2 linked regions of the Thiocapsa bogorovii genome follow. The protein of the gene in region 1 binds, or shares a complex with, the protein of each later gene. Links are inferred from orthologs where the notes say so. Each region holds a gene or a part of one and is shown in the gene's direction. Other genes may lie near its edges.

Region 1 (14,850 bases):
CACGGGTGTCGTGGCTGTCAAGGCGGCCTGGCTCGGGGGCGCCGAATAATGCTCGCCCGTCTGATCCAGTTCGCGCTGACCCAGCGGCTTCTCGTGCTGCTGGCCATGATGGCGCTCATCGGCGGCGGCTGGATGGCCTTTAAGTCCACCCCGATCGACGCCTTCCCGGATGTCTCGACCACGCAGGTGAAGATCATCGTGAAGGCGCCCGGGATGACACCGGAAGAGGTCGAGACGCGCATCACCAATCGGATCGAGCTGGAGATGCTCGGCATCCCGCACCAGACGATGCTGCGCTCCATCGCCAAGTATGCCCTGACCGACATCACCCTGGATTTCGCCGAGGGCACGGATATCTACTGGGCGCGTCAGCAGGTTGCCGAACGCCTGGGCGGCATTTGGGCCGATCTGCCGGAGGGGGTGGAAGGAGGGCTTGCGCCCATGACCACGCCGCTTGGCGAGATGTTCATGTTCAGCATCGAGGGCGGGGATCTGAGCCTGGAGGCGCGTCGCGACCTGCTCGACTGGACCATCCGCCCGGCCTTGCGTGCCGTACCCGGAGTGGCCGACGTCAACGCGCTCGGCGGTCTGGTCACCACCTTCGAGGTGGTGCCGGACAATGCACGGATGGCCGCACGGGGCGTCCGACTCGCGGATCTGACCACGGCGATCACGGCGAACAACCGCAACGACGGCGCCGGACGCCTGAGCGCGGGCGAGGAGGTCCTGTTGGTCCGCAGCGAAGGGGCCATCAAGACACTGGATGATCTCGCCGCCATCGTGGTGGGGGGCGATTCACGTCAGCCGGTCAGGGTCGCCGATGTTGCCGAGGTGCGTTTCGGTGCACTGACCCGTTACGGCGCGGTCACGCGAAACGGCACCGGCGAGGCGGTCGAGGGTCTGGTCCTGGCGCTGCGCGGGGCCAATGCGCGGGAGGTCGTTCGGGGCATCCATGCCAAACTCGACGAGCTGGCGCCGGCGCTGCCGGAGGGTGTGAGCATCGACGTCTTCTACGATCGCGGAGTCCTGGTCGACAAGGCGGTCCATACCGTCACCAAGGCTCTGGTCGAGGCGACGGTCCTCGTCCTGATCCTCCTGGTGCTTTTCCTCGGCGACCTGCGCGCGGCCCTGACGGTTGCCCTCATTCTGCCCCTCTCGGCTCTGGCAACCTTCATCCTCATGCATCAGTTCGGGTTGTCGGCAAATCTCATGTCGCTGGGCGGGTTGGCCATCGCCATCGGCATGCTGGTCGACGCGGCGGTCGTGGTCGTCGAAAACCTCGTCACTCAGCTCAATCGAGGCAGTGCGGGCGGACGACTGCCGCGCCTGCACATCCTGTATCGCGCCACGCGCGAGGTGGCGCTGCCGGTCTCGTCCGGCATCCTGGTCATCATCATCGTCTTCCTGCCCTTGCTGACGCTGCAGGGACTCGAGGGCAAGCTGTTCATGCCGGTGGCGCTGACCATCGTCTTCGCCTTGGCCAGCTCGTTGCTGCTCTCGCTCACGGTCATCCCGGTACTGGCCTCGTATCTGTTGGGCAAAGGCGCCGCACACGGCGAGGGCGAGCACGCCGAGCCCTGGCTGGTGCGCATCCTCACCCGCATCTATGTGCCGGTGCTCGACTGGAGCCTTCGCCATCAGTGGGTCCTGCTGGGCGGAGCGCTGGCCTTGCTGGTCGCCGCGGGCGCCCTCTATACCCAGGTCGGCAAGTCCTTCATGCCGACCATGGACGAGGGTGACCTGATCGTCCAATTGGAGAAGCTGCCCTCGATCAACCTGGCCGAGTCCATCGCCATCGACCAACGCGTCCAGGCGGCCATCCTCGCCGAGGTGCCCGAGGTCGAGTCGATCATCGCCCGCACCGGCTCCGACGAGCTGGGCCTCGACCCGATGGGGCTCAACCAGACCGACAGCTTCCTGGTCCTCAAGCCGCATGATACCTGGCGCTTCCAGACCAAGGACGAGCTCATGGATGCCATCCGCACGGTGCTGGACCGCTTCCCGGGCATGGACTACGCCTTCACGCAACCGATCGAGATGCGGGTCTCAGAGATGTTGACGGGGGTGCGCGGCGATCTCGCCGTGAAGATCTTCGGCCCCGACTCCAAGCGACTCAACGGGCTCGCCGAGCAGATCGTGGGCGTTCTGGAGGGCATCGCCGGTGCGCAGGACGTCTATACCCCCCGCAACGACGGCGCCCAATACCTGAATCTGGTGGTCGACCGTCTGGAGGCCGGGCGACTGGGGGTGGACGCGGACGCCTTGGCCGATCTGCTTCGCGCCCAGGTCGAGGGACTGACGGTCGGGACTCTGGATGTCGAGGGCAAACGCCGCCCGTTGCTGGTACGTGGTCCCGAGGCGCTGCGCGAGTCGCCCTCGCGCTTCGCCGGACTCCAGGTGTCCTTGCCCGACGGGCGCGCCGTGCCGCTGAACAACCTGGTGCGAATTGAGCGCATGGAGGGACCGGTCGCGATCGGACGCGAGCGCGGCAGCCGCATGGCGGTCGCTATCGCGAACGTCGACGGCCGCGACCTGGTGGGCTTCGTCGCCGAGGCGCGTGCAGCGGTCGCCGAGAACGTCGAGCTGCCGCCCGGCTATTGGCTGGAATGGGGCGGCGAGTTCGAGAACCAGCAGCGCGCCGCGGCGCGCCTAGCCTTAGTGGTGCCGGTGGCGCTGGTGCTGATCTTCCTGGTGCTCTTCTCGACCTTCGGCTCGGTGAAGCAGGCCGTGTTGGTGCTCTCGAACGTGCCCTTCGCCATGATCGGCGGCGTCTTCGCCCTGGCGCTCACCGGTGAATATCTCTCGGTGCCCGCCTCGGTCGGTTTTATCGCCCTGCTCGGCATCGCGGTACTGAACGGCGTGGTGATGGTCACCTACTTCAATCAACTGCGTGCACTCGGCCGACCCATGCAGGAGGTGGTCGTCGAAGGGGCAAGACGACGCCTGCGACCGGTGCTCATGACCGCGAGCATCGCCGCCTTCGGACTGGTACCGCTGCTCTTCGCGACCGGACCCGGATCCGAGATCCAGCGCCCGCTGGCGATCGTGGTCATCGGCGGCTTGGTCTCGGCCACCCTGCTCACGCTCATCCTGTTGCCGATCCTCTACCGACGTTTCGGTGCGGAACGGATCTAATCAGCCGAGGGCGACGGCCATTGTCTCGAAATGGGGCGATGCCCGACACCAGGGACTCACGACCTTACGGAGGGCAACACGCATGTCGAAATCAACCTTGAACGCTTTGGCCGCGGTGTTGCTCACGGCCACGGCCTTGATCCCGAGTCATGCGGCCGAGCTGAAGCTGCTCATCGACGACACGACATCGGTGATCCCGACCGAGGTCACCTACCGAGTCTCGCCCGAAGGGCTCGAGGTGAAGGGTTGGGTCGCAAAGCGTCATCCGCACTCCGGGCGAATACTCGGTCATGTGGAGATCCGGCTGCTCGACGACGCCGGCGCGGTGCTCGCTCAGAAAGACACCTACATGGTGCACTATTCACCGACACGGACCAATCCGCAGAAGGCCAGCTTCAGCACCTTGCTCCCGGAGGTGCCGAAAGAGACGGCGACGATCGAGGTCGCGCACCGGGTCGGTAAGACCATGGACGGGAACTGAGCGCCGCCAGGCGCACCGACGCGATTTCATGACCCGATCGGAGACCGAGACATGCCACACCATCTACTCCATCTGATTGTCCCTTTACAGGCGGAAGACGCGCTCGTGGAGTGGCTATTGGAGCGCGAGGACATCCCCGGTTTCACCAGCAGCGCGGTTGCCGGACACGGTTCGTCCGAGCGTTCCATGACCACCGCCGAGCAGGTCGCCGGTCGCAGTCGTCGGGTCATGTTCATGTTGCTGCTCCCCGAGGAAACCGCTCAAGCGGTCCTCGCCGGCTTGAGTCAGGATTTCGGGGCCAGCGGTATCCATTATTGGCTGGTGCCCGCCATCGAGCAGGGGCGATTGATCTGATCCGCGACAGCCTTTTCGGTGGTTGGGTATCGGCGGCTTAAAAGGCCTCGACCCGACGCAGAAAGCTCGCGAAACGCGGCAGTCCGTTTGTCGTCCGCCCGTGATATTTGAAGTTGACGACGCTGCCTAAGGGCGGCGGGTCGTCGCGCTCGACATCGCTGAAACCGGTGCCGAGCCGAAATCGGGTGCCATCCGCTTCCTCGACCACGAGTGATCCCAAGCGTCCTTCATGTCGCCCTTGACCGGGGACATAGGCGACCACCCGGGCGTCGCCCTCCAGATAGGGTTTGACCTTGAGTAGATCCGCGGAGCGTCCGATGCGGTAGAGGGAATCCCGCCGATGCAAGATCAAGCCCTCGCCGCCCGCGACGACGACTTGATTCAAGGCTGCCATCAAGGCGTCGTGATCGGCAACGCGGGTCTGCTCGACCAGATCGAGGAAGGGACTCGGCGAGGCTGCGACCAGCCCGCGCAGCACCTTCAGGCGGGTCTCGAAATCGCCCGGGTGGCCCGGCAGGTCGAACACCATGTAGCGGACTCGACGCCATGCGTCTTCGTCCGGCTCGGATCGTCGGACCGTGCCCGACAGGAGGGCAAAGGTGCCGCGGCCCATCCAGAGCTCTCCGTCGAGTGCAACCGCGGGAAAATCGGTCGTGAACCAAGCGGGCGCCGTGATGGGCATGCCGCCGCGCGTGATGAAACGGCGGCCGTCCCAGTAGCCGCGCACGCCGTCGAGTTTCTCGCTGACCAGGTAACCCTCGAGATCGATGCCGGGGCGATAGACCTCCCCAAGTGCCAGAGCGGGCACCGGCCGTGTCGACGACGTGCTCGCGGGGGCGAGCGGGGTCGCCGACACATCCCCGGCAGCGATCGCTCCCTCGGGCGTTGCGGCAGCCGGGCCGGATAGCAGGCCGAGAAGAAGCAGGGGGAGTCCTGATCGAAGACTGGACCTGTGCGGCATCGATCACGTTCCGTTGATTTCTCGATGGCAACACTGTAGCTCAATTAGGCGTCGACACAAAATCGACGTACACGAGAAGATCATTAAACCGCCGCAGCATGGCTGCTGCGCCATAGGTGTCAACGGACCACTCAGGCCCTACATCACGCCGCCCTGAACCGTCGTGCGCTTGGCCCTCCAACCAAATCCGATTGTTCTACTCAATACATTAAATCCGTCCTGCTGCATTCTTTCCTGTGCGGACATGGGCTAACGTGACGGTATTGTTGCGCTGCACAAAAATCGTCCCGACGACCTCTGGACATTTGACCCGAGCGCTCGGCCTTACGGCCGCTTGTCAGGACCACAAGACCATGACTGCTTCGACTCACTACGACGTCCTCATCGTCGGTGCCGGCGTCACCGGTACCGCACTCCTCTATCAGCTGGCGAAATTCACCGACCTGAACCGCCTCTGCCTGGTCGAAAAATACGACAGCATCGCAACGGTCAACTCGCACGCGCACAACAACAGTCAAACCATCCACTGCGGCGACATCGAGACCAACTACACCCTGGAGAAGGCGCGCGCCATCAAGCGCACCGCCTACATGGTCATCAACTACGCGACCAAGCTAGCCCAGCGCGATCGCGATCGCATCATCCACCGAATGCCGAAGATGGTGCTGGGCGTCGGCGAGACCGAATGTCGCTACATCCGTGATCGCTACGAGCGCTTTAAGGAGTTGTACCCGCGCATGGAGCTGCTCGAGCGTAAAGACATCGCCGATATCGAGCCCAACGTCGCCCTTGTGGACGGCACTTGGCGCAAGGAGGAGATCGTCGCCACGGGCACACGGGATGATTATTGTGCCGTCGACTTCCAAGCCCTGGCTCAATCCTTCTCGGCGGATTGCGTGCGGCTGGACCGACAGACGTCTAAGCAGATCACCCAGTTGTTCTCGACCAAGGTCGACAAGATCCGCCGCGATGGCCAGGACTACGTCTTGGAGACCAACCGGGGGTTGTTGAAGGCGCGGGCACTCGTTGTCTGCGCGGGTGGACACTCGCTCTTGATGGCGCAGGAGATGGGGCTCGGGTTGGACTACTCCTGCATGCCGGTCGCCGGGTCCTTCTATTTCGCCCCCGAGGCGCTGCACGGCAAGGTCTACACAGTTCAGAATCCGAGCCTACCGTTCGCCGCGGTCCACGGCGACCACGACATCAAGGAAAGCGGCAAGACCCGCTTCGGACCGACCGCCTTCATGCTGCCGATGCTCGAGCGGTACAACCGCGACAGCATCCCGGAGTTCTTCAAGGTCCTGAGGTTCGATCGACGCGTTGCCGCGGCCTTTTGGGCTATGCTCAAGGAGCGCGATATCCGCCACTACATCCTGCGCAACCTCCTCTACGAGGTACCGGGCCTGAATCGCCATTTCTTCGTGCGCGAGATCCGCAAGATCGTTCCCTCGATCAAGGCGGCCGACATCAGCTATGCCGAGCGCTTCGGCGGGCTGCGACCCCAGTTGATCGACAAGACCTCCGGCAAGCTGCGCATGGGCGAGGCCAAGATCACCAACGGGAGCGGACTCATTTTCAACATGACCCCTTCGCCCGGCGGTACAAGTTGTCTGGGCAGCGGCGAGACCGACATGCGCTCGATTGCCGCCTATTTAGGCGCCCGAATCGACGAGCAGGGCTTGGCCAGCGAGCTTCTGATGGGTTACGAGGATACGCGCGGGCAGGGTGACGCAGCGGCGGCCGTGGAGACTGAATCGGATGCGGTGGCGCTAGCCGAGGCGGTCTAAAATGAATCGCGTCCTCGGGGGCTTATGCTTTGCTTGAGGGGAGTTTCACCCTCGGCATAACCTGAAGCGTTTCAGCAGGACGCGATTCAGAGGCTAAAAGCGAGGAAAGGATTACAAGCGACGCACTTTCTGGTCGGCAAGCACTGTAGGGGTAAGCGCACCGCAGTCCACCAACGCCTGCGCAGACCTCGGTGGACTTCGCTCCGACGCGTCCACCCTACGGCCGGTCTATCATCAAGGCCCGGTATCCGGGCGGCGCCTTAGAGCCGAGCCAGGACAATCCTTTCGAAAAAGTATCCTAAACCGCGTCAACACCGAGCCCATGGGCTCGCGCAACCGCGAGCCCCATCCCAAAACATTCCCTATCGCACCGGACGCGGTTTAGCCGTGGTAGGGCCGACTGAGCTCATGAACCGCCGCCACCATCGCCCCGGCATGCTCCGGATTCACGTCCGGAGTGATCCCGTGCCCGAGGTTGAAGACATGACCCGGACCCTTGCCGTAGCTGGCGAGCACGCGCGCCACCTCTTCGCGGATCCGCTCGGGTGAGGCGTAGAGCGCGCAAGGGTCGAGATTACCCTGCAGCGAGACACGGTCACCGGTCAGGATGCGCGCGTCGGCCAGATCCGTCGTCCAGTCCACGCCGAGTCCGTCGCAACCGGTGTCGGCCATGTGATTCAGCCACTGACCGCCGTTCTTGGTGAAGAGGATCACCGGTACGGCGCGTCCCTCCGCCTCGCGATTCAACCCCTCGACCACGCGCTGCATGTAGGCCAGGGAGAATTCCCGATAGTTGGCCGGCGCCAGCGCACCGCCCCAGGTATCGAAGATCATGGTCGCTTGCGCGCCGCGTGCAATCTGGGCGTTCAGATAAGCGATCACCGCATCCGCTGTCTTGGCCAAGAGGGCGTGGAGGAGGTCCGGGCGGTCGAACATCATCCCTTTCGCATGCGAGAAGTTCTTCGCGCCTCCGCCCTCGACCATGTAGGTCGCCAGGGTCCAGGGGCTGCCGGAGAAGCCGATCAAGGGCACGCGGCCGGCGAGCTCGCGTCGAATGGTCGAGACGGCATCCATCACGTAACGCAGCTCGTCCTCCGGATCCGGCACAGCGATCCGATCCACATCCGTCTGCGTACGCACCGGCCTCTCGAAATGCGGCCCTTCGCCCTCGGCGAAATACAGACCCAGCCCCATCGCATCCGGCACGGTCAGGATGTCCGAGAAGAGGATGGCGGCATCCAACGGAAAACGCTCCAACGGCTGCAGCGTGACCTCACAGGCCAACTCCGGATTCTTGCACAGATCCATGAAGCTGCCGGCCTTCGCGCGCGTCGCACGGTACTCGGGCAGATAGCGGCCTGCTTGGCGCATCATCCAAACCGGCGTGTATTCAACGGGTTCGCGCATCACTGCACGAAGGAAGGTGTCATTGATGAGTGGCGTCATGAAGCAGGACCTGGGCAGTCGAGTAGAAGGGTCTCGGTGGTTCGGGCGCCCATTCTACTACGGGTTTCGCTCATGACGAGGTTGCGAAGGTCGGCGCTGCTCAAGTCCGCCATTGCGGTGGGGGCACCGGATCGAGGGGCAGGCCGAACAGCGACCGCTCGTCCGAGGGGGAGGCCTTGGGATCGGCCGACTGTATAAGTCTGTTCACGAAAGAACCAGAGTTCTGTGGATAAGGTGTGACCTCCTGGACGGCCTTATTTTGCACACCGGTTACGCACAGGTTGGGCAACTCTCCGGGAACACCCAAAGATCGTTCCAACTAATTGAGTTAATATATTTTTTCGGCACGGTCGAGTTATCCACAGAGCTTATTAAGATTACTGTCTTTTTATTTAAACTATTTTAAATAAGGATCCGGCCGGGAAACCGGTCGATCCCGCTCGCAGGGCTCCGAGAATCATCCAACAGACTGAATTAATATATTTTTCGTGCGCATCCCTGCGTCTGACTTCACCTCTCCTCGGTTGGAGCCAACCGACAACAACGCATGTCATGCGGGAGCTGGTTTCAGTAGAATCCGGGCGATGGATGTGTCCGCCCTTCTCGATCCCCTCAACGACGCTCAGCGCGCGGCCGTCGGCGCTGAGTCAGGTAACCTTTTGGTGCTCGCCGGCGCCGGGTCCGGCAAGACGCGTGTCCTGGTGCATCGCATCGCCTGGTTGGTCCAGGTGCAACAGGTGCCGTCTTATGCCGTGCTCGCGGTCACCTTCACCAACAAAGCGGCGCGCGAGATGCGCGGTCGGATCGAGACCATGCTCGGAGTGCCGATCGGCGGGATGTGGGTCGGTACCTTTCACGGGCTCGCCCATCGCTTTCTGCGCGCCCATTGGCAAGACGCCGGGCTCCCGCAGCATTTCCAGATCTTGGATTCAGATGACCAATTCCGTCTGATCAAGCGCATCCTCAAGGCGATGCAGCTGGACGAGGCCCGTTGGCCGCCGCGTCAGGTGCAGGCTTTCATCAACAAGCAGAAAGACGAGGGTCTGCGGCCGAACCACCTGGACGGCGGCGGCGACTTCTTCACGGATAAGATGATTGCGGTCTATCGTCAGTACGAGGAGGAGCGCGCACGCTCGGGCCTGCTGGACTTCGCCGATCTGCTGCTCAAGACTCTGGAGCTGCTGCGCGAGCGTACGGATATCCTGCAGCACTACCAGCGACGCTTCGCGCATATCCTGGTGGACGAGTTCCAGGATACGAACGCCATCCAGTACGCCTGGCTGCGCTTACTTGCCGGGACGAACGACAACCTCTTCGCCGTGGGCGACGACGATCAGTCGATCTACGGCTGGCGCGGCGCAAAGGTTGAAAATATCCAATCGTTTCAGTGGGATTATCCAAACACGCAGGTCATCCGGCTGGAGCAGAATTACCGTTCGAGCGGCAACATTCTGGCTGCGGCCAACGCCCTGATTGCCCACAATCCGAGCCGTCTCGGGAAAAACCTCTGGACCCAAGACGGCGAGGGCGAGCCGATTCGACGTTACACGGCGTTCAACGAAGTCGACGAGGCGCGCTTCGTCGTGGAGCGGATTCGCCGCTTTACGCAAAACGAAGGGCATCGGCGCGACGAATGCGCGATCCTCTATCGCACGACGGCCCAGTCACGTCTTTTCGAAGAGGCGCTGATCCAGGCGCAGATCCCGTATCGGGTGTACGGTGGACTGCGATTCTTCGAACGCGCCGAGATCCGTGATGCGCTGGCCTATCTGCGTCTGGTCGCCAACCCGGACGACGATGCCGCCTTCGAGCGCGTGGTCAACACACCGAACCGTGGCATCGGTGCCCGCACCCTGGACTTGTTGCGCCAGCAAGCACGCGAGACACGGGTGTCGCTCTGGCAGGCGGCGGCCGATCTGACCGGGACTTCGGTTCTGGGGCCGAGGGGCGGTGCCGCACTGCATGGATTCATGGATCTGATCCGAGAGCAGCGCCGAGCGCGCGAGGGTCTGGCGTTGCACGAGTTGGTGACTGCCCTGATCGAGTCGGCCGGCTTGCCGGATTTCTATAAAAAAAACAAGGACGGCAAAGGCCAGGATCGAGTGGAGAACCTCGAGCAGCTGGTCGACACGGCCGCGCGCTTCGAGGAGGACCTGCACGAGGAAGAGACGGACGCGCTTGCGGTCTTTCTTGCGCATGCTGCTCTGGAAGCGGGCGACACCCAGGCCGACGGTTTCGAGGACAGCGTGCAACTCATGACACTACACAGCGCGAAGGGGCTGGAATTTCCGGTGGTCTTCCTGGTCGGGCTGGAAGAGGGCCTGTTCCCCCACAGTCTGTCGGCGGAGGACCCGAGCCGGCTCGAAGAGGAGCGCCGACTCTGCTATGTCGGCATGACACGCGCGATGCGCGAGCTTTATGTCACCCACGCAGAGAGCCGGCGGCTCTACGGCCGGGAGGAGTCCCCGATGCCTTCGCGGTTCCTGCGCGAGGTCCCGCCCGGATTGGTCGAAGAGGTCCGGGCGCGCAGCGCGGCCCGCCGTGCGGCGTCAGGACTGAGTCCGAGTCTGACATCGACGTCGAGCGGCGACACCGGTCTCTTCAGGCTCGGACAACGTGTGGTTCACCCGAAGTTCGGCGAGGGCGTGGTCCTGAACAGCGAGGGTCGCGGATCCGCGGCTCGGATACAGGTCAATTTTCAGAAGGCCGGCGCCAAATGGCTGGTCCTGGCCTATGCTCGGCTTGAGCCGGCGAGCTGACTCCAGGGACCGGAGCAACCAACCAAACCGGGTGGCCGGCCGGTCGGGCGCACTGCGACCGGCGGCATCTCTCGGCACACACGGTTTCACTCTCAACCCGACGACGGCAAGACTTCACCATGTCCCAGACCGAAAGCTTCGAAGACCTCCTCAAGCAGTTCGACCAGACCCATCCGGGATCCAGCACGAAGGAGCCGGGGGTCGGGGACAAGGTCCGCGGGGTCTTGGTCTCGATCGGCGATGAGTATGCTTTCGTCGATCTGGGCGGCAAGTCCGAGGGTCGTCTCGATGTTTCGGCACTTAAAGATGCCGAAGGCAATTTGAAGTCTGCCGTCGGCGACACGGTCGAGACGCATGTCACCGGAAAGGACGAGGATTCCGGGACGCTCCTGCTCGGCAGTCAGCACGGGCACCGCTATCACGGGATCGAGGAGGTCGAAGGCGCCTATCGGCAAGGGCTCCCGGTGCAAGGTCAGGTCACCGCGGCCGTCAAAGGCGGCGTCGAGGTCCAAGTGGCCGGGCTGCGTGCCTTCTGTCCGGCCTCTCAGGTCGACATCCGCTTCATCGAAGACCTCTCCGAGCTTGTCGGCCAGCGGTTCGATTTCCGCATCACCAAGTTCGAAGGCGGCCGACGACCGAATCTGGTCGTATCGCGTAAGGTGCTGCTCGAAGAGGAGCAACACCGGCGTGCCGAGGAGACGCGGGCGCAACTGCACGAAGGTGCGGTGCTGTCCGGGGTTGTCACCTCGCTGAAGGACTATGGGGCGTTCGTCGATATCGGCGGTCTCGAGGGCATGATCCACATCAGTCAACTGGCCTTCGGTCATGTGAAGCATCCCGGGGAGATCCTCAGCGTCGGGCAGCCCGTCGAGGTCTCGGTCCTGCGCATCGAGCCGCCGAGCGGTCCGAAAAGCCGGGAGAAGATTGCGCTCTCGATCCGTGCACTTGCCCGCGATCCTTGGCAAGAAGCCGCCGACAACTTCCCCGTCGGTCAGCGCGTGAGCGGTACGGTGAGTCGACTGCAACCCTTCGGTGCTTTCGTCGAGCTCGCCCCCGGGATCGACGGTCTCGTCCATATTAGCGAGCTCGGCGCCGGGCGCCGCGTGAATCATCCGAGCGAGGTCATCAACGTCGGGGACCCTGTCGAAGCAACCGTCTTGGCGGTCGACTCGGAGCGACGTCGGATCAGTCTGTCGCTCGACGACACCAAGGGATTCGAAGCGGGATCGCAGGCGCCTGGCGTCACGCCCGGGGCACCCGTCGCAGAGGCCGCGGAGAAGACCTTGGGTAGCTTCGGCGCGCTTTTGCAGGAATCCTTGAAGAAAGGCCGATCGTAGGTGTCTTCGGGCCTTCTCAGACTCGAATGCAGTCCGGGGACCACGGATTCCGCCGTTGGCACCCGGGCCCACGGCAAACAGATCATCAACACGCAGATTGGAGGACGGGGATGCAACGCCGCGATTTCATCAAAGGGGTCGGTGCTGGCTCGCTGGCTGTCGGGGCGCTGGCCAGCGGTATGGAGTCGGCTCATGCCAAGGCCGAATACTCTTGGAAGATGGTCACCACCTGGCCGAAGAACTTCCCGGGCCTCGGCACCGGCGCGAACAACCTCGCTGCCTTGATCGGCGAAATGAGCGGTGGTCGAATCGAGGTCAAGGTCTTCGGTGCCGGCGAGCTCGTCCCCGCCTTCGAGATCTTCGATGCAGTTTCGCGCGGGACCGCCGAGATGGGCCACGGCTCGGCCTATTACTGGAAAGGCAAGAGCGAGGCCGCTCAGTTTTTCTCCACCGTGCCGTTCGGTCTGACGGCACAGGAGATGAACGGCTGGATCTACCATGGCGGCGGGATGGAGCTCTGGACCGAACTCTACGCCCAATTCGGTTTGGTCCCTGCGCCTGCCGGGAACACCGGCGTTCAGATGGGTGGTTGGTTCAACAAGGAAATCAACTCGGTCGATGACCTGAAAGGTTTGAAGATGCGCATCCCGGGCCTCGGCGGCGAGGTCTTGGCGCGGGCCGGTGGTATTCCGGTCAATCTGCCCGGAGGAGAGCTTTTTACCGCATTGCAGAATGGTACGATCGATGCGACCGAGTGGGTCGGCCCCTACAACGATCTTGCGTTCGGTCTCTACAAGGCGGCCAAGTATTACTATTATCCGGGCTGGCACGAGCCGGGCACCATCCTGGAGGCCATGATCAACAAGAAGGTCTACGACGGGCTGCCGCCCGATCTGCAATCGATCGTGATGAACGCCTGCAAAGTCGTCAATCAGGACATGCTCGCCGAGTACACCGCGCGCAACCCGGTCGCGCTGCAGACCCTGATCACCAAGCACAATGTCGACCTGCGACGCTTTCCGAGCGACGTCGTCCTCAAGCTGCGAGCACTCTCAGACGAGGTCGTCGCGGAGATCGCGCAGAAGGACGAGTTTTCGTCCAAGGTCTACAGCTCCTACAAAAAATTCCTCAGCCAAAGCAAGGAGTGGAGCGGAATCGGGGAGTTGACCTACCTGCAGGCACGCGATCAGGCGTGACCGAATCCGCAAGCAGCGGCGGCGCGCAGGCGTTGCCGCTTGCGCTCTACGTGCATGCCCCCTGGTGTGTCAGCAAATGTCCCTATTGCGATTTCAACTCGCATGCCGCGGACGCCCCGCCGTTCGAACCCTATGTGACACGCCTGCTGGCGGATCTGGACCTCGAGCTCGATCGGCCCGGTGCACGACGACCGCTGGCCTCGGTATTCATCGGCGGCGGAACACCCAGCCTTTTCCCCGGCCCGGCGGTTCGGCGGTTGCTCGACGGTATTCGGGAGCGTGCTGATCTCGTCCCGGGGATCGAGATGACCCTCGAGGCGAATCCGGGGACACGCGATGCGGCCCGTTTTGCGCATTATCGTGAGGCGGGGATCAATCGGCTGTCGATCGGGGTACAAAGCCTCTCGGCCCCCCGTTTGCGTGCGCTCGGACGGATTCACGGACCGGACGAGGTTTACGACACCCTGCGGATGGCTCGCGCGGCCGGCTTCGACAATCTCAATCTGGACATGATGTTTGCGCTTCCCGAGCAAAACCTTGCAGAGGCACGAGAGGATCTCGAAGGGCTGATCGCTCTGGAACCCGAGCATATTTCTTACTATCAACTGACGCTCGAGCCCAACACAGCGTTTTATGCGCGCCCTCCTCGTGTACCGGATCCCGACTTGGCAGCGGACATGGCGGAACAGGGTCTAGAGGCCCTTGCTCTGGCCGGCTACAGACAATACGAGGTCTCCGCCCATGCGCGGGACGGAGCGCGGTGTCGCCACAATCTCAACTATTGGGAGTTTGGCGACTATCTAGGTATCGGCGCGGGCGCTCACGGCAAGCTGACCCGGGAGGACGCGGCCCGGGACGGCCGGCAGGTTTCGCGAACCGCCAAACGCCGCCACCCCGCGGCATATTTGGAGACATCCCTTGAAACCCTGCTCAGCAGCACGCGGATCTTGTGCGAACAGGATCTCGTGTTTGAGTTTGCACTCAACGCCCTGCGCCTGACCGAGGGATTCCCGCGTGACCTCCTCACACGCACCACCGGACTGCCTTGGTCACGCGTTTCGCAAATCGTCCTCGGCGCCGAGGGTGACGGCATGCTCCGGATCCTTTCCGAACGCGTCGAACCTACTGATCGGGGTCGTCGCTTCCTCGACGACCTCGTCGGGCGTTTCGCGACCGGATGATGGTCATTCCCGGCAAGAGGCGCTCGGGCGAGGAAAGGGCAATCGAGCCGCAACACAGGGTTGCGGGTGTGCGCCGGGGGTTGTATTCTACCGCGTTCCATCGATTTTTCAGCGCCCGATCGGGGCCAACGCCAACGCCAGGGTCATCATGAAAGAAGGAATCCATCCCAACTACGCCGACGTCAAGGTGGTCTGCAGCTGCGGTAACGAGTT
Region 2 (15,576 bases), 680 kb from region 1 along the record:
ACCGATCGAGCTGATCGAGCGTGCCCACCCGGACCTCGGCAGGCTCGGCGTCTTCTGGCATACGCAGGGCAGCGGCAAGTCCTACTCCATGGCCTTCTTCACCGAGAAGGTGCGCCGGATCGTGCCGGGCAACTTCACTTTCGTCCTCATGACCGATCGCAACGATCTGGACAGTCAGATCTACAAGACCTTCGTCGGCTGCGGGGTCGCGGACGACCGGACACCGCGCGCCGGGTCCGGGAAGGAGCTGGAGCAGCTGCTCAGGGAGAACCATCGCTACGTCTTCAGCCTGATCCACAAGTTCAACCAGGCCGTGAAGTTCGACGAACCCTACAGCAAACGCGACGACATCATCGTGATCTCGGACGAAGCGCATCGCACTCAAGCGGGCTGGCTCGCACGCAACATGCGCCTGGCCTTACCGAATGCTGCCTTTATCGGCTTCACCGGAACACCGCTGTTCAAGCACGACGAGCTGACCAAGCGCATCTTCGGCGGCTATATCTCGTGCTACGACTTCAAGCGCTCCGAGGAAGACGGGGCCACGGTCAAGCTGGTGTACGAGAATCGCGGCGAGAAGCTAGGCATCGCCCGGCTCGATCTGAACGACCGCATCGCCGACAAGATCGATGAGGCCGATTTGGACCCCGATCAGGAGGCGTTGCTGGAGAAACTGCTCGGCAAAGACTACGAGATCATCACGGCCGACGATCGGCTGGACAAGATCGCCGAGGACTTCGTCGAGCATTGCGCGACCCGCTGGGAATCCGGCAAGTCGATGCTGGTGTGTATCGACAAGATCACCTGTGCCCGTGTCTTTCAGCGCATTCTGCCGCGCTGGACGGCCAAGGCCGAATCCGTGCACGGCAAGGCCGAGGCCAAGCACGTCGAAATCGCCTCCGAGACGGATCCGTATGTCCGCGAGCGCCTGAGGGCGGAGTTGGATCGGCTGCGCAGCCAGGCCCGATGGCTGGACAAGACCCTTATCCAGATCGTCATCAGCGAGGCGCAGAACGAGGTCACCGACTTCAAGAGGTGGGGCTTCGACATCATCCCGCATCGGGCACTGCTGAAGCAGGGATTCGAGACGACGGACGGCAAGCGGGTGGATGTGGAGACCGCTTTCAAGGACCCGGAGCATCCCTTCCGTGTCGCCATCGTCTGCGCAATGTGGCTGACCGGATTCGATGTGGAGAGCCTGTCCACGCTCTACATCGACAAGCCCATGAAGGCGCACACCCTGATGCAGGCCATTGCACGCGCCAACCGCTGCTATCCGGGCAAGGACTTCGGTCTGATCGTCGACTACAACGGCATGCTCAAGAGCCTGCGCGAGGCGCTCGCCCAGTATGCACTCGGTGATGACAGCGGAGGTGAAGAGGAGATCATCGCACCCATCGAGGAACGGGTGCAGGCGCTGCTCGAAGCCATCGAGGCGACCGAGGCCCATGTTCGTGCCCTGGGGGCGGAGATGACGGCCCTGCTCGGCACACACGGATTCGCTCGCATCAAGGGTATTGCGGATGCCGTGGACGCCGTCTACACGAGCGATGAATCCAAGCGGCGTTTCGAGATCCTGGCCCGTCAGGTCTTCGTCCGCTTCCGGGCACTTCTGATGGAGCCGATGGCCTTCACCTATGCCGAGCGACACGACAACATCGAAGCCATCTACAAGAAGCTCACCGAGCGGCGCGACACCGCGGACGTCACCGAGCTTCTGAAGGAGCTGCACCGCATTGTGAATCAGGCCATCCGCGCCGACGCACCGGGGGACGACCAAACCGTGGGGCTGACCTACGATCTCAGCCGGATCGACCTGGAGAAGCTCCGCGAAGAGTTCGCGAAGAAGGTCAACCATAAGGCGACGGCACTCCAGGACATCCGCGAAATCGTCGAGCAAAAGCTCGCCGAGATGCTTAGGCACAATCCGAAACGGATGGATTATTACAAGCGTTACCAGCAGATCATCGCCGACTACAACCGCGAAAAGGACCGGGTCACGATCGAGGACACCTTCACCGAGCTGACGGACCTGATTGAGGGTCTTGATGCCGAGCAGAGACGCGCTGCCGAGGAGGGTCTCAGCGAAGATGAGCTCGCGCTCTTCGACCTGCTGCAAAAGGAGACGCTCGGCAAGGCGGAACGCGAACAGGTCAAGCAGGCGAGTCAGTCCCTGTTGGCGTCACTGCGCGAGCTGCTGTCGCCCATGGAGCGATGGACAGAAAAGGAGCAGACCCAAGCCGAAGTCGAAATCTTCATCCTCGATCGGCTCTACACTGAGCTGCCGTCGCCACCCTTCACGGACGACGATAAGCAAGAAATGGCCGCGGTCGTCTATCGCCACGTCTGGCAGCAGTCGGTGAGCGGCGCACTCGGAATGGCGGCTTGACGCTCATGGAGCAGGCGAACGTCGTGTCGATCTGTTAAAGGCAGTGAGGTTGAAGCACGTCTTCGATTTCGAGGGAGCAGATCGCGCGAGCCAGCGCCCAATTCCCATCCGATTACGAAACTCCGCATGGCCCTCAACCAACATCAACTGAATAAATATCAGAGTTTTATGCAGAGATCGAGGCAATGACCGGGCAACGTCGAAAGCTGCGGCAGCGGGGTCCCCCAGGCAAAACGGAAGCGCCGAGGACGCGGGAGAGTCTAGGCAACAAGAGATGCAGCTCTAGATCAACTGAACCTGACCCTTTCTTCGAAAGATCCGCTACTTATAACGCCAGCAACACAAGCGGGAGTTCGACCCGGACGCCGTTCTGAATTGTTTCGGCCCAGGGAACCGCCAGCAATGTCGCAGATCGGCGGCGAAGGATTCCAGTAACTTACTGTTTTATAAGCATTCCGGCTTTAGGTTAGCGCCATTCGAGCCAGGCCCCTCTTATCGGTGCCTTGACCGCTTGCCGACACAGCTGTACATCGCAATACGACCGAGGACGAGGCCAGACGATAACCACTTCGAATCGAGATCGAACCTCGCGCGGCCGAAATGGATGGTCGGGTTCAATCTCGCCTTCACCATGGCGATCCATTGGAGCGTGCTTTCGTAAAGATCGGCCCGTCACGGTGACAGAAACACCCGCCGTTATGGCGGATTTTCTGTGCCGACGTGGATCGTTGCTGACGCCTTAATGAGGGCCAGACGGGGATTTCGTGGGGACAGTGAGCGCGAAAAGCAGAAGGGGTCGCAGGCGGAAACCTGTAACCCCTCGATTTATTGGCTCCCTGGGACGGGCTCGAACCGCCGACCTAGTGATTAACAGTCACCCGCTCTACCGACTGAGCTACCAGGGATCTATGGTAGCCCGCAATGTTAGCCGGGCACCCGGGTGGAGTCAAGATCGCGAAGATGCTGCATTTATGCGACCGCAGCGGCGATCCGCTCCAGCGCCTGCTCCAGATTCGCACGGCTGGTGGCGATCGAGATGCGCGCGTAGCCGTTGAGGCCGAAGGCGGAGCCGGGCACGAGGGCCACGCCGGCCTTCTCGATCAGGTATTCCGCGAAGTCCAGGTCGTTGGCGATTCCGGGGAGCTTGTCGATCGCGCCCTGCACCTTCGGGAAGACGTAGAAGGTGCCGTCGGTCGGCAGACATTCGATGCCGGGGATCTGGTTGAGGCGTTCGACCACGAAGTCGTGGCGCTCGTGGAACGCCTTGAGCATGACGCCGATGCACTCCTGCGGGCCTTCCAAGGCGGCTTGGGCGGCGACTTGGGAGATGGAGGTCGGGTTGGAGGTGCTCTGGCCCTGCACCTTCTTCATGGCCTTGATGATCTCGGCCGGGCCGCCAGCATAGCCGATGCGCCAGCCGGTCATGGAGTAGGCCTTGGAGACGCCGTTGAGGACCAGGCTCCGCGGGTAGAGCTCCGGGCAGGCGTTGACGATGTTGACGAAGGGCTCGGGGCTCCAGCGGATGTGCTCGTACATGTCGTCGGTGGCAACGAGGGTGCGCGGGAACTCGCGCAGCACCTCGCCGAGCGCTTCAAGCTCCTCGCGGCTGTAGGCCATGCCGGTGGGGTTCGACGGACTGTTGATGACGACCAAGCGGGTCTTGTCGGTGAGGGCGCCCTTGAGCTGTCCGGGGGTGATCTTGAAGCGCTGATCGGCCCCGGCATGCACAAGCCCGGGCGCGCCGCCGGCGAGCAGGACCATATCCGGATAGGAGACCCAGTAAGGCGCAGGGATAACGACCTCGTCGCCCGGATCCAGAAGCGCTTGGGCGAGGTTGAAAAAGCTCTGCTTGCCGCCGCAGGAGACCAGGATCTGGTCGTGGGCATAGTCCAGCCCGTTCTCGCGCTTGAACTTGTCGATGACGGCTTGCTTGAGCTCGGTGGTTCCGTCGACAGCGGTATATTTGGTGAAGCCGGCGCGGATCGCGGCGATCGCCGCTTCCTTGATGTGATCGGGCGTGTCGAAGTCAGGCTCACCGGCGCCAAGCCCGATGACGTCCTTGCCCGCGGCGCGCAGGGCCTTGGCGCGGGCCGTGATGGCCAGGGTGGCGGAGGGTTTGACAGCCTGAACGCGCGCGGCGAGCTTGATGGTCATCGGGTGTCTTCTCTGGGCTCTTGTGGTAGGGCGATGATAGTCGTGACTGGACATGCGGTGTCTCGCTCCCAATCATAACGAAACCGCAAACACCCGGCACGTACTCCGATGTCCGAACGCCCTTTTCAACTGGTCTCGCCGTTTGCCCCCGCGGGCGATCAGCCCGAGGCGATCCGCCGCCTGGTGGAGGGCCTAAGTGACGGGGAGTCTGCGATGACCCTACTCGGCGTGACCGGCTCGGGCAAGACCTTCACGATCGCCAACGTGATAGACCGGGTGCAGCGCCCGGCCTTGGTCCTGGCGCCGAACAAGACCCTCGCGGCCCAGCTCTACGGCGAGATGAAGGAGTTCTTCCCGCACAACGCCGTGGAGTATTTCGTCTCCTATTACGACTACTACCAGCCCGAGGCCTACGTCCCTTCGACAGACACCTATATCGAGAAGGACTCCTCGATCAACGAGCACATCGAGCAGATGCGTCTCTCGGCGACCAAGGCGCTGCTGGAGCGTCCCGATGTCATCATCGTGGCGAGCGTCTCCTCCATCTACGGCTTGGGCGACCCGGACGCCTATCTTAAGATGGTGCTGCATCTGAACCGCGGCGATCTGATCGATCAACGCGCCCTGCTGCGCCGGCTCGCCGATCTGCAATACCGGCGCAACGAGATCGAGCTCTCGCGCGGCACCTACCGGGTGCGCGGCGACGTGATCGACATCTACCCGGCCGAGTCGGACGACGAGGCGCTGCGGGTCGAGCTGTTCGACGAGGAGATCGAGAACCTATCGCTCTTCGACCCGCTCACCGGCGAGCAGCTGCGCAAGGTCCCGCGCTATACGGTCTTCCCGAAGACGCACTACGCCACGCCGCGCGAGACCATCCTGAACGCGGTCGAGCAGATCAAGGTCGAGCTGAAGGACCGGCTGACCTGGCTGCGGGACAACGACAAGCTGGTCGAGGCCCAGCGCCTGGAGCAGCGCACCCTGTTCGATCTGGAGATGATGCTCGAGGTCGGCTACTGCTCCGGGGTCGAGAACTACAGCCGCTATCTCTCCGGACGCGGACCCGGCGAGCCGCCGCCGACGCTGTACGACTATCTGCCGGCGGATGCCATCGTCGTTATCGACGAGAGTCATGTCACCGTTCCCCAGCTCGGCGGCATGTACAAGGGCGACCGCTCGCGCAAGGAGAACCTGGTCGACTACGGCTTCCGGCTGCCCTCCGCGCTCGACAATCGCCCGCTGCGATTCGAGGAGTTCCAGGCCCGCCAACCCCAGACCATCTATGTTTCGGCCACCCCGCGCGACTATGAGATCCAGCACTCGGGCGCCGTCGTCGAGCAGGTGGTCCGACCGACCGGCCTAGTGGACCCGGAGGTCGAGGTCCGTCCCGCGCTGACCCAGGTCGACGATCTGCTCTCCGAGATCGGACTGCGGGTCGCCGCCGGCGAGCGGGTTCTGGTCACGACGCTCACCAAGCGCATGGCCGAGGATCTGACGGAGTATCTCAACGAGCACGGGGTGAAGGTCCGCTATCTGCACTCGGACATCGACACGGTCGAGCGCGTCGAGATCATCCGCGACCTGCGCCTGGGCGAGTTCGACGTCTTGGTCGGGATCAATCTGCTGCGCGAGGGGCTCGACATGCCGGAGGTCTCGCTGGTGGCCATCCTGGACGCGGACAAGGAGGGCTTCCTGCGCTCGGAGGGCTCCTTGATCCAGACCATCGGGCGCGCCGCGCGCAACGCCAACGGCAAGGCGATCCTCTATGCCGATCGCGTCACCGGCTCCATGCGCCGTGCCATCGACGAGACCGAGCGGCGCCGCTCCAAGCAGATCCTTCACAACACCGCCGAGGGCATCACGCCTCAGACCATCCGCAAGGCGGTCGCCGACATCATGGAGGGCGCCATCCCGGGCGCGCCCATGAAGGCACGCAACTATGCCAAGGTTGCCGAGGAGATCATCGAATACGCCACCCTGACGCCGCAGCAGATGTCCAAGAAGCTCAAAGCGCTGGAAAAGACCATGTACCAGCACGCGAAGAACCTCGAGTTCGAGCAGGCCGCCGCCGTCCGGGATAAGATCAAAGAGTTGCAGGGACGCGGGCTTGCGGCCTGAGGTTTTTCGGCTCGAGTCCGAGCGCGGTAGCTCGATCCGGCGACGCACTTCATGTTGAGAGACACCTACGCCGAAAACCGATCGATACGCTGCCGACATCGTCGCTTGGTCCGATCAGGCATCAACCGCCACGCCCCGGCAGAACAATCGGTCCCGGTACCGAGACCGCGGGGCTCGGCGAATCGGTGACCGGATCCACCGGCTTGCGCCGAGGACGGACCACGCGAGAGCGACGCCGCGGACGTTGTGGCCGCACGCGCGTGCGCCGCAGCCGTGCATCCGCCTCGTCGGGAGCATGCTCGAAGACGGCGCACACAAGGCTCAGGATCACGAAGATCCCGGAAAGGCACAGCAGGATGACGAAGAGGTCAGTAAGGGTGTTCATCGTCGGCTCCGCAGGGTTTGCACTGGACGGAACCACAGCATGCCGCGGTGGGTGGCTCAAAACGTGAGCCCGCGACCCCGGATACTCGACCGTTCGTCGGTCGAGCACCGTCGGTCTATCGTGCCGCACGACGGACCGGTCTTTTTCAGGGATGACGAGGACGGGTGTTAGACTTGCCGCGAGCGCAGAGCGCAGCGAGCCCGAAGACCCCATGCAAGACATTCAAGACACGTCCCGACCGGCGACCTCCGAGCGACTGGCGGTTGTCCTGCGCCGCGCGACGGCCGAGACACATGAGGCGGTCGAACGCTTGCCCCTGATGACCCGACTCACGTCGCCGACGGTCACCCGCGAAGACTATCTCAAGTATCTGCATGCCTTGGCCGATGTCTACGCGGCCCTGGAGGACGGCCTGCTCGACGCGCTGGACGAGGAAATCCGCAACGATCTGGGGGTTCGACGCAAGTTGCCGGCGATCCTCAAGGATCTTGCTGAGCAGGGCCAGCCGCACGTGCTGCGCACCTCGGCCCAGCTCGCCCCGAGCGGGGCAGCTGCCGCGCTGGGCGGCCTCTATGTGCTGGAGGGTGCAACGCTCGGCGGTCGGGTGATCGCGAAACACCTGCGCCGCTGTCTTGGCCCGGTGCTGGGCTCCGCCGGTTTCCTAGACTTTCACGGCAAGCAGTCCGCGGCGGCCTGGAAACGCTTTGCGAACATCCTCGACAGCCTTCCCGTCCACGGTCGCATGGATCCGTCCGAGGTGATCGCAGGCGCACTTGCGACCTTTACGGCGATTCATCGGATGCTCGAAAGCCCAGGCGCATGGAGCGCACCCGCACGGGCAGATCCGTCTCCCGTCGGATTGCCGTGCCGGAGGCGGAGACACCTGAGGGACTCGGTTCCACCCACCAACGAGGATTGATGAAGGACGACAAGCAAGGGTCGGAAACGCTCGGAGTGGATCGCGGGATCGAGGCTGGACACTATGCGGCGCCGGGCGAGCCGTTGTCGCAAACCCGCGTCTTTCACATCCGATCCATCGGCCATGACCGACATCCGCTGACCCGCGTCGGTCGCTTTCTGCTCAGAGCGTTGGGCAATCTGGCGCTGCTCTCGATCGCGCTGGTCTTGACGCTACGCTGGGTCGACCCGCCCGCATCCGCCTTCATGCTGCGGCACGCCTTTAACCTCTGGCGACTCGACCAATCGCCGCCCTACTATCATCAGACCTGGGTACCCTGGGATCGGATCTCGCTGCCGACTCGCCTGGCGGCCATCGCCGGCGAAGACCAGCGTTTTCCGAGCCATCGGGGTTTCGACCTGATCGAGATTCGCCTGGCTTGGGCCGACTATAAAAACGGCGGACGCCTGCGCGGAGCCAGCACCATTACGCAACAGGCGGCCAAGAACCTCTTCCTCTGGCCGCGTTCGGATCTGCCGCGCAAGCTGCTCGAGGCCTGGTTCACGCTGCTGATGGAGCTCCTGTGGCCGAAGGAGCGCATCCTCGAGGTCTATCTGAACATCGTGCAGTTCAGCCCCAACACCTACGGTATCGGCGCGGCCAGCCTGCGCTATTTCGATCGACCGGCGAGCGAGCTGACCATGCGCGAAGCCTCGCTGCTGATCGGCGTGCTGCCTGCGCCCGGACATTATCGTCTGGACAAGCCCTCGGAACGTTTGGAGCGACGCGCGGCCTGGATCAGCGATCAGGCGAGCCGACTGGGTGGCATCCGTTACCTGGACCAGCTTTAACGCCGGATTTCGGGTTTCCGGATCCGGGGTCAAAGGCCGCGGCGGCGCGCGACGGCATCCGCAAGCTCCTGCAGCATCGGCACCGTATCGTCCCAGCCGATACAGGCATCGGTGACGCTTTGACCGAAGACCATACCGTCGCTCGAGGCTAGGTCTTGCCGTCCCCCGACCAGGTGACTCTCGATCATGACGCCCATGATGCCGCGATCCCCGCGCGCGATCTGACCGGCGACGTCCTGGCAGACCCGCACCTGTTTTTCGGGGCGCTTGCGGCTGTTGGCGTGGCTGAAGTCAATCATGATCTTTGGCGTCAGACCGGACTCGATGATCTGCTCCGCGGCGATGCTCACGCTCTCCGTATCGTAGTTCGGCCGTTGGCCGCCGCGCAGGATGATGTGGGTGTCGACGTTCCCTGTGGTGCTGAAGATCGCAGACTGACCCTCCTTGGTGACCGACATGAAGACGTGCGGACGCGCCGCGGCGTGAATGGCATCGATCGCGACCTTGACATCCCCGTTGGTGGCGTTCTTGAAACCCACCGGGCAGGACAGACCGGAGGCCAGCTCGCGATGGCCCTGGCTCTCGGTCGTACGCGCACCGATGGCGCCCCAGCTCACCAGGTCGGCGATATATTGCGGGCTGATAAGATCGAGGAATTCGGTCCCGGCTGGGATCTGCATACTGTTGAGGTCCAGCAGGAGCTTGCGCGCAATGCCGAGCCCCTGGTTGATCTCGAAGCTGCCATCCAGGTTCGGATCGTTGATCAGGCCCTTCCAGCCGACCGTGGTCCGTGGTTTCTCGAAATAGACACGCATGACAATCAGCAGGCGATCGCTCAGCGCGTCGCGGACGCCATGGAGACGCGCGGCATACTCGAGCGCGGCACGGGGATCGTGAACCGAGCATGGACCCGCAACGACCAGCAGGCGATCGTCCCGACCGTGGAGGATCTGCTGAATGGCGTGGCGCGTGGAATAGACGGTCTGCGCAGCCGCCTCCGAGATCGGGAATTCCCGGTGCAACGCGCTCGGGGAGCGGACTTCTTTGATTTCGCGGATGCGCAGATCGTCGGTCTTTTGCATGGTCTGGGGTTACAACGACGTCGAAAGCCGTTGAGTATAGCCCAATCGTCCCGGTCTCCTCTCCTCGATGCTCGGGCACAGCCCGCGCCACGCGCCGGCACAGGGCGTTATGGGGGCGTGATCGCGAGCCTGCAGAGCGACGCCGCGGACTTGTGGCGTCGTTCATGATATCGGCCGGTAGGGTGGACGAGTGCGAGCGAAGTCCACCGAACCCGGCGCCGGCGCTGGTAGACTGCGCTCCGCCGTCCACCCCGCGCAACGTCATCGCGGTGGCCGGCGTGACGAGCACCGCCCGCGCTCGTGACCGCCCCTCCGCTCAGGTCACCGGTAGCCATCGTGCAGCAGTTGCACGACGGCGAACGGACAGGTATCCGGAAGATCGGCAGGATTCAAGTCCATCTCGAGCGCCGCATGCTGGCGAGCGTTAGCACTAACACAGCGTCCGCGCGTTGACCCACTCGATGCTCGGACCGAGACGCCCGTGACGGACCCGCACGAGCCCGGCGTAGTCGATCCTGATGCGATACCAGCGGCGCGCATCGGCACCGAGCAGATGCCCGACCAGCGCCCGCATCACACCGGCATGGCAGACGATCAGCAGCCGGCGACCCGGATAGGCGGCCAAATGACGGGCGTAGGCATCCGCAACGCGCGCGAGCAGGCGCTCCAAGGGCTCGGCGCCGGGCGGGCGCTCGCCAACGGGATCCCGATAGAAGGCGGCGAAGCGCTCGGGCTCCTCCTCGGCAACCGCGCTGCGGGCACGCCCCTCCCAGGCGCCCATACCGACCTCGATCAGGCTCGGGTCGACGACCAGCGGCAATCCGTATCGCCCGGCGAGATCCGCGGCAAAGACACGGCAGCGCGACATCGGCGAGCTGATGACCTGATCCCAAGGCGCCGCCTCGCCGAGCGCCTCGGCCATCTGCGACCAGCCCGCCGGGCTGAGCGGATCGTCGGTCCCGTTGCCGCGATAGCGCGGACCGCCGACGGGCTCGCCGTGACGGATCAGATCGACCAGGATCTCGGACATGGGCAGGCTCGCTTTGGTGGACCGCATCGATGGCTCAGACTCGGCCTTGGGTTCGGCCTCGGGCAGACGTAGCAGTCGGAGAGGCAAGGCGCTAGAGTGTAGCGGATATCAACCAGGGCAGACCTTATGAAGAACAAGATCTACGAGGGCATCGACAAGCAGCAGGGCGGCGCCATGACACCGACCGCCAACATCATCCGAGACGCCTGGGTGTTCGGCATCATCCCCGAGGAGCAAACCTGCGCGGGCTGGACCATTCAGGGCATCGAGGACCTCTACGACAAGGTCACGGAGGCATGGCACCCCTACGGACATCTCGTCTCCAGACTCCCGCCCGAGTTGCGCGAACGACATGAGCGGATCTATTCGGCGGCGATCGAGAAGGCACGTGCAGCCGGCTGGGATCCGGAGCTCGGCGACAGCGACTGAGTCAGCACCGTTTCCAGTGGCGGCCCATCGACATCCGGATCCATGGGACATTTCGACATGGCCGACTACTTGATGCACGAGACCTTCTTTCGACCCGACGAGGCACATGCGTACGAGCAGACGCGGATCCCGGCAGCGCTTTACAACGGGATGCAGCTGCTCCTGCGACGCAGCGCTGGAAAAGCCGTCTTCATCCCGATCCGCTCCATGCAATATCAGGCCGTGGTCGATCGCGAGGAGGTCGTCTTCGTGGACAGCCACGGCGGTTATGCCTACCAGGACGGCGAAGGCGGTCGCCTGATCCGTATCGCCTGGCGACCGGCGGTCGGACGGGAGTCCATTTCGGACCCCGTCGATTGTGAGGTCGTCTACTATTACAAGGATCTAAAGGAGACACAGACCCGGCTGCTCGGCGAGATCCATATGGCGATCAAACAGATGCTCGAGCGCCAGCGAACCACGGGAGAACCGACGCAGACCCCGCGGGTCTTAGCGTTTAGGCGCCCCGCCTAGTTACCGGTGCTTGGCCGAGGACAAGCTCCGACCCGCCGGCACGACAACAACAAGATGTCCCTTGGTCTCGACGACACAGCGGACCCTGCGCCCGACCCATCCCGGGAGGGCGAGACCTTTCGGCGCCCGCAGGCTGCGGCGCCGGCTGGACGACGGAGGACCCGATGACAAGGCTTTTGGCTTGGCACGACGAATGGTCACTCAACATCGAGAGCCTGGATGCAGAGCATCGTGGGCTCATCGAGCTCCTCGCGGATATCTGTCACCGTTTCGGTCCCGAGGCGTCCCCGCGACGCTCCGGCGACGCCTCCGCCCTCATTGATGCCCTGACCGACCTCGGCGAGGCCGCGCGGGAGCACTTCAAACGCGAAGAGGACATGATGCATGCAGTCGGCTACGAGGACATGGCCGAGCACCGCACAGAGCACGCGCTCTTGATGGCCGAGTACACCGATCAGCTACGCCACTGGCGTGCCGAAGGGATCGACGTCTTCGACGAGGAGGCGCAGAACAACGCGCGCGACTGGATCCTGGACCACATTCTGGGCGCGGATCGCGATTTCGCGAAGGCATTTCACGAGATTGAAGGCCACTTGCCCGCTCCGGGCCACCCCCATGACGTGGCGGAGCAGTCCCGCCTCAACGCGGCCCGAAGATATCCTTGAGCAACTGCACCGTGGTCTGACGCCCAAGCTCGCCGATCGCCGTCGTCAAGGGGATCTCCTTGGGGCAGACCCGGACGCAATTCTGCGCATTGCCGCAATCGCTCAACCCACCATCGGCCATGATGGCGTGCAGGCGTTCCGTCTTGTCGTAACGCCCGGTCGGATGGGCGTTCATCAGGCGGACCTGGGCCAGCGGCGCCGGACCGAGAAAGTCCGAATCCGTCCCAAACTGCGGACAGGCGGCCATGCAGCAGCCGCAGGACATGCAGCGGCTGTAGAGATAGTTCGCCGCCCACTCGCTCGGTCCGATGCGCGGGGCGCCTTCGTGCGTGTCCCAGACGCCGTCGATCTTGATCCACGCCTTGACCTGCTTGAGACCCTGATCGATCCGACGGCGATCGACCAACAGATCGCGCACGACCGGAAACTTCGGCAACGGCTCCAGCCGGATCGGCTGCTCCAGCTCGGCGACCAGAGCCGAGCAGGATGGTCGCGGCACGCCGTTGATCAGCAAGGCGCAGGCGCCGCACACCTCTTCCATGCAGTTGTGCTCCCACACGACCGGATCGACCCGCTGGCCCGAGACCGTGACCGGATTCTCCCGCAACGCCATCAGCAGCGAGACGATGTTGTGGTCCGAACGCCCAGGGATCGCAAACTCCTGCCAATAGGGCGCGCTGTCGGGTCGGTCCTGACGACGGATACGCAAATGGATCGGCTGCTCGGTCATCGGTAGTCCCTCGGCTCGGTCGGCGGATAGACGCTCAAATCCACCTCCTGGTAGCTGAGCCGAGGCCCGTCCTCGGTGTGCTCGGCGATGGTCGTCTTCAGCCACTGGGCGTTGTTCGCGTGCCAGCGCGCGCGATACGTCTCGAACTCGGGGTCGCCTGCGAACTTCCCCTCCGGAATCGGGATCCGAAACGCGGGTTTGTAATGGGCACCGCGACACTCGTCGCGGGCCAGTGCGCCCCGGGCCACGACTCCGGCCAGCTCGATCATGTCGCCGAGTTGACGCGCGAAGGCCAGACTCTGATTCGACCAGGTGCTCGACTCGCCGAGCCGGGCGTTGCGCAAGCGGTCCCGTAGCACCTGAAGCTCGCCGACGGCGGATTCCAGCTCCGGGTTCGAGCGCACCACACCCACCTTGGCCGTCATCAGTGCACCCAGCTCCTTCTGAATCAGATACGGCGTGTCCGCTCCATCGGCCCTCATGAGATCCGCGTTGATCGCCTGCTGGCGCGCGACCTCGGCCTGCGGGATCTCCGGAGCCAGAGACGCGCCATCGGAGGCGAGCCCCTTGAGATAGCTCACCACCGACTCTCCGGCGATGCGTCCCGAGTAGCTCGCCGACAGGAGCGAGTTAGCACCCAGTCGGTTGGCCCCGTGATAGGCGTAGTCGCACTCGCCGCAGGCATAGAGTCCGGGGATGTTGGTGGCGTGATTGCGTGGGCTGTCGGGTTGAATGCCGCCGTCGGCCGAGCGCTCGAAATCGACCCAAAGGCCGCCCATCCCGTAATGGGCCGCCGGAAAGATCTCCATCGGCTCGGTCATGGGGTCGACACCGGCGAACTTGCGATAGATCTCCAGGATGGCGCCCAGGCGCGCGCCGATGAATGCCGCATCCAGGTGCGTGAGATCGAGATAGACCCGGTCACCGCCGTCACCGCCGATGCCCAGCCCCATCTGTCGGGTCACGGTCCAGATGGCGCGCGCCGCCTCGTCGCGGGCCACCGTGTTGCCGTAGGCCGGGAAGAACTCCTCCAGAAAATAGAAGCGCTCGGACTCCGGGATGGTCTTGGGAGGTCGCCGGTCGCCGGGCGTCTTCGGCACCCAGATGCGCCCGCCCTCCCCGCGCGCCGCCTCGCTCATGAGGCGATTCTTGTCGTGCCCCATCATGGCGGTAGGATGGAACTGGAAGAACTCGGCGTTGGCCATCCAGGCACCCTGTCGGTAGCAGCGGCTCGCCGCAGCGCCGGTCGAGTTCGTCGACGTCGTGCTCTTGGGCGCATAGAGCTGGCCCATGCCGCCGCTCGCGACCACGATCGCATCGGCCGCGAAGGCTCGCACCTCCAAACTTTTCAGATCCATCGCCACGATGCCGCGACAGACGCCGTCGGCATCCAGCAGCAGGGACAGAAACTCCCACCACTCGTGCTTGACGACCTTGTCCTCGGACTCGAGTCGCCGGACCTGCTGGTCGACGCCGTAGAGGAGCTGTTGCCCCGTGCTGGCACCCGCAAAGCAGGTCCGCTTGTTCTTTACGCCGCCGAAGAGACGCTGATCGAGCAGTCCCTCGGACGTTCGCGAGAAGGTCACGCCCATGCGCTCGAAGGTGCGGATCAGGCCGGGGGCATCCTCGCACATGGCCTTCACCGGTGGCTGATTCGCCAGATACTCGCCGCCCTTGACGGTGTCGATGATGTGCTGACGGATCGAGTCGTGCTGCCCCTTGCTGTCGAGCACGGCATTGATACCGCCCTGCGCACAGACCGAGTGGCTGCGCTTGACCTCGAAGAGCGAGAAGAGCTCGACCGGAAAGCCGGCATGGGCGATCCGCAAGGTCGCCCAGAGCCCGCCCAGGCCGCCGCCGATGACGATGACGTTCGGCTTGCTCATGACAGAAATCCCATCAATCCATGGATACCCATGGCCGACAACAACAGGCCGATCAGGACGCAGAACCAACCGAACAGTCTTTGCGCACGAACCGAGGTTGTGAGCCCCCAGACGATCGCCATCGAGGCGAGCCCGTTGGCCAGATGAAACACCGAGAGCGCCAGTCCGAGCAAATAGATCCCGAGCATCCAGGGTTGGGTCAACATCGCCTGCATATGGGCGAAGAGATCATCGCCCACACTCGGGTCCCAGAGTCCGGCAATCCGCGTCATCCCCACATGCAGCAACAGAAAGAGCAGGATGCCGATGCCGGAGATCCGCTGCATCCAGTACAACAGGTTGCGCGTGTAGCTGTAGCGAGCCAGCTCGGAGCGCATCTGAGCCGTGATCACCAGTCCGTAGCCTGCATGAAGGAGCAGGGGCAGTGCGATCACGAAGATCTCCAT

The links.
Region 2: the proteins of uvrD (region 1) and uvrB are in contact, whole or in part, in a crystal structure (PDB 7EGT), measured with the Thermus thermophilus proteins. The link is inferred for Thiocapsa bogorovii from one-to-one orthologs. Residues at the interface, in WP_096412145.1 of Thermus thermophilus: His654, Arg656, Phe657, Gln666, Asp668, Glu669, Lys680, Arg681, Leu682, Ser683, Lys685, Tyr686, Ala687; in WP_096411307.1 of Thermus thermophilus: Glu23, Leu25, Arg26, Asp27, Gly28, Glu29, Arg30, Phe31, Arg55, Glu326, Asp327, Phe328, Glu379, Ser382, Gln383, His398, Gly400, Arg401.

Annotation. Positions count from the first base shown.
Region 1 is NZ_CP089309.1:2,877,249-2,892,098, reverse strand. Bases 8,373-11,335 are described here. They hold uvrD (DNA helicase II), read left to right. Parts: upstream 8,373-8,748; coding sequence 8,749-10,923; downstream 10,924-11,335. Other genes in these bases: LT988_RS13030 (30S ribosomal protein S1), read left to right, coding at 11,043-11,335. Also shown: LT988_RS13070 (efflux RND transporter periplasmic adaptor subunit), read left to right, coding at 1-49; LT988_RS13065 (efflux RND transporter permease subunit), read left to right, coding at 49-3,135; LT988_RS13060 (hypothetical protein), read left to right, coding at 3,218-3,616; LT988_RS13055 (DUF3240 family protein), read left to right, coding at 3,668-3,970; LT988_RS13050 (DNA ligase), read right to left, coding at 4,008-4,931; LT988_RS13045 (FAD-dependent oxidoreductase), read left to right, coding at 5,285-6,718; hemE (uroporphyrinogen decarboxylase), read right to left, coding at 7,100-8,164; more of LT988_RS13030, read left to right, coding at 11,336-12,260; LT988_RS13025 (TRAP transporter substrate-binding protein), read left to right, coding at 12,371-13,456; radical SAM family heme chaperone HemW, read left to right, coding at 13,453-14,637; rpmE (50S ribosomal protein L31), read left to right, coding at 14,786-14,850. UniProt on the Escherichia coli protein: A helicase with DNA-dependent ATPase activity. Unwinds DNA duplexes with 3'-5' polarity. Translocates on single-stranded DNA with 3'-5' polarity. Initiates unwinding more efficiently from a nicked substrate than double-stranded DNA.
Region 2 is NZ_CP089309.1:2,193,388-2,208,963, forward strand. Bases 4,226-7,156 are described here. They hold uvrB (excinuclease ABC subunit UvrB), read left to right. Parts: upstream 4,226-4,651; coding sequence 4,652-6,661; downstream 6,662-7,156. Other genes in these bases: LT988_RS09910 (pyridoxal phosphate-dependent aminotransferase), read right to left, coding at 4,226-4,543; LT988_RS09920 (hypothetical protein), read right to left, coding at 6,783-7,046. In the rest of the region: LT988_RS09900 (type I restriction endonuclease subunit R), read left to right, coding at 1-2,389; more of LT988_RS09910, read right to left, coding at 3,359-4,225; LT988_RS09925 (biliverdin-producing heme oxygenase), read left to right, coding at 7,258-7,965; mtgA (monofunctional biosynthetic peptidoglycan transglycosylase), read left to right, coding at 7,965-8,795; LT988_RS09935 (3-deoxy-7-phosphoheptulonate synthase), read right to left, coding at 8,825-9,877; LT988_RS09940 (histidine phosphatase family protein), read right to left, coding at 10,308-10,907; LT988_RS09945 (hypothetical protein), read left to right, coding at 11,034-11,336; LT988_RS09950 (hypothetical protein), read left to right, coding at 11,379-11,849; LT988_RS09955 (bacteriohemerythrin), read left to right, coding at 12,014-12,514; sdhB (succinate dehydrogenase iron-sulfur subunit), read right to left, coding at 12,489-13,244; sdhA (succinate dehydrogenase (quinone) flavoprotein subunit), read right to left, coding at 13,241-15,130; LT988_RS09970 (succinate dehydrogenase), read right to left, coding at 15,127-15,576. UniProt on the Escherichia coli protein: The UvrABC repair system catalyzes the recognition and processing of DNA lesions. A damage recognition complex composed of 2 UvrA and 2 UvrB subunits scans DNA for abnormalities.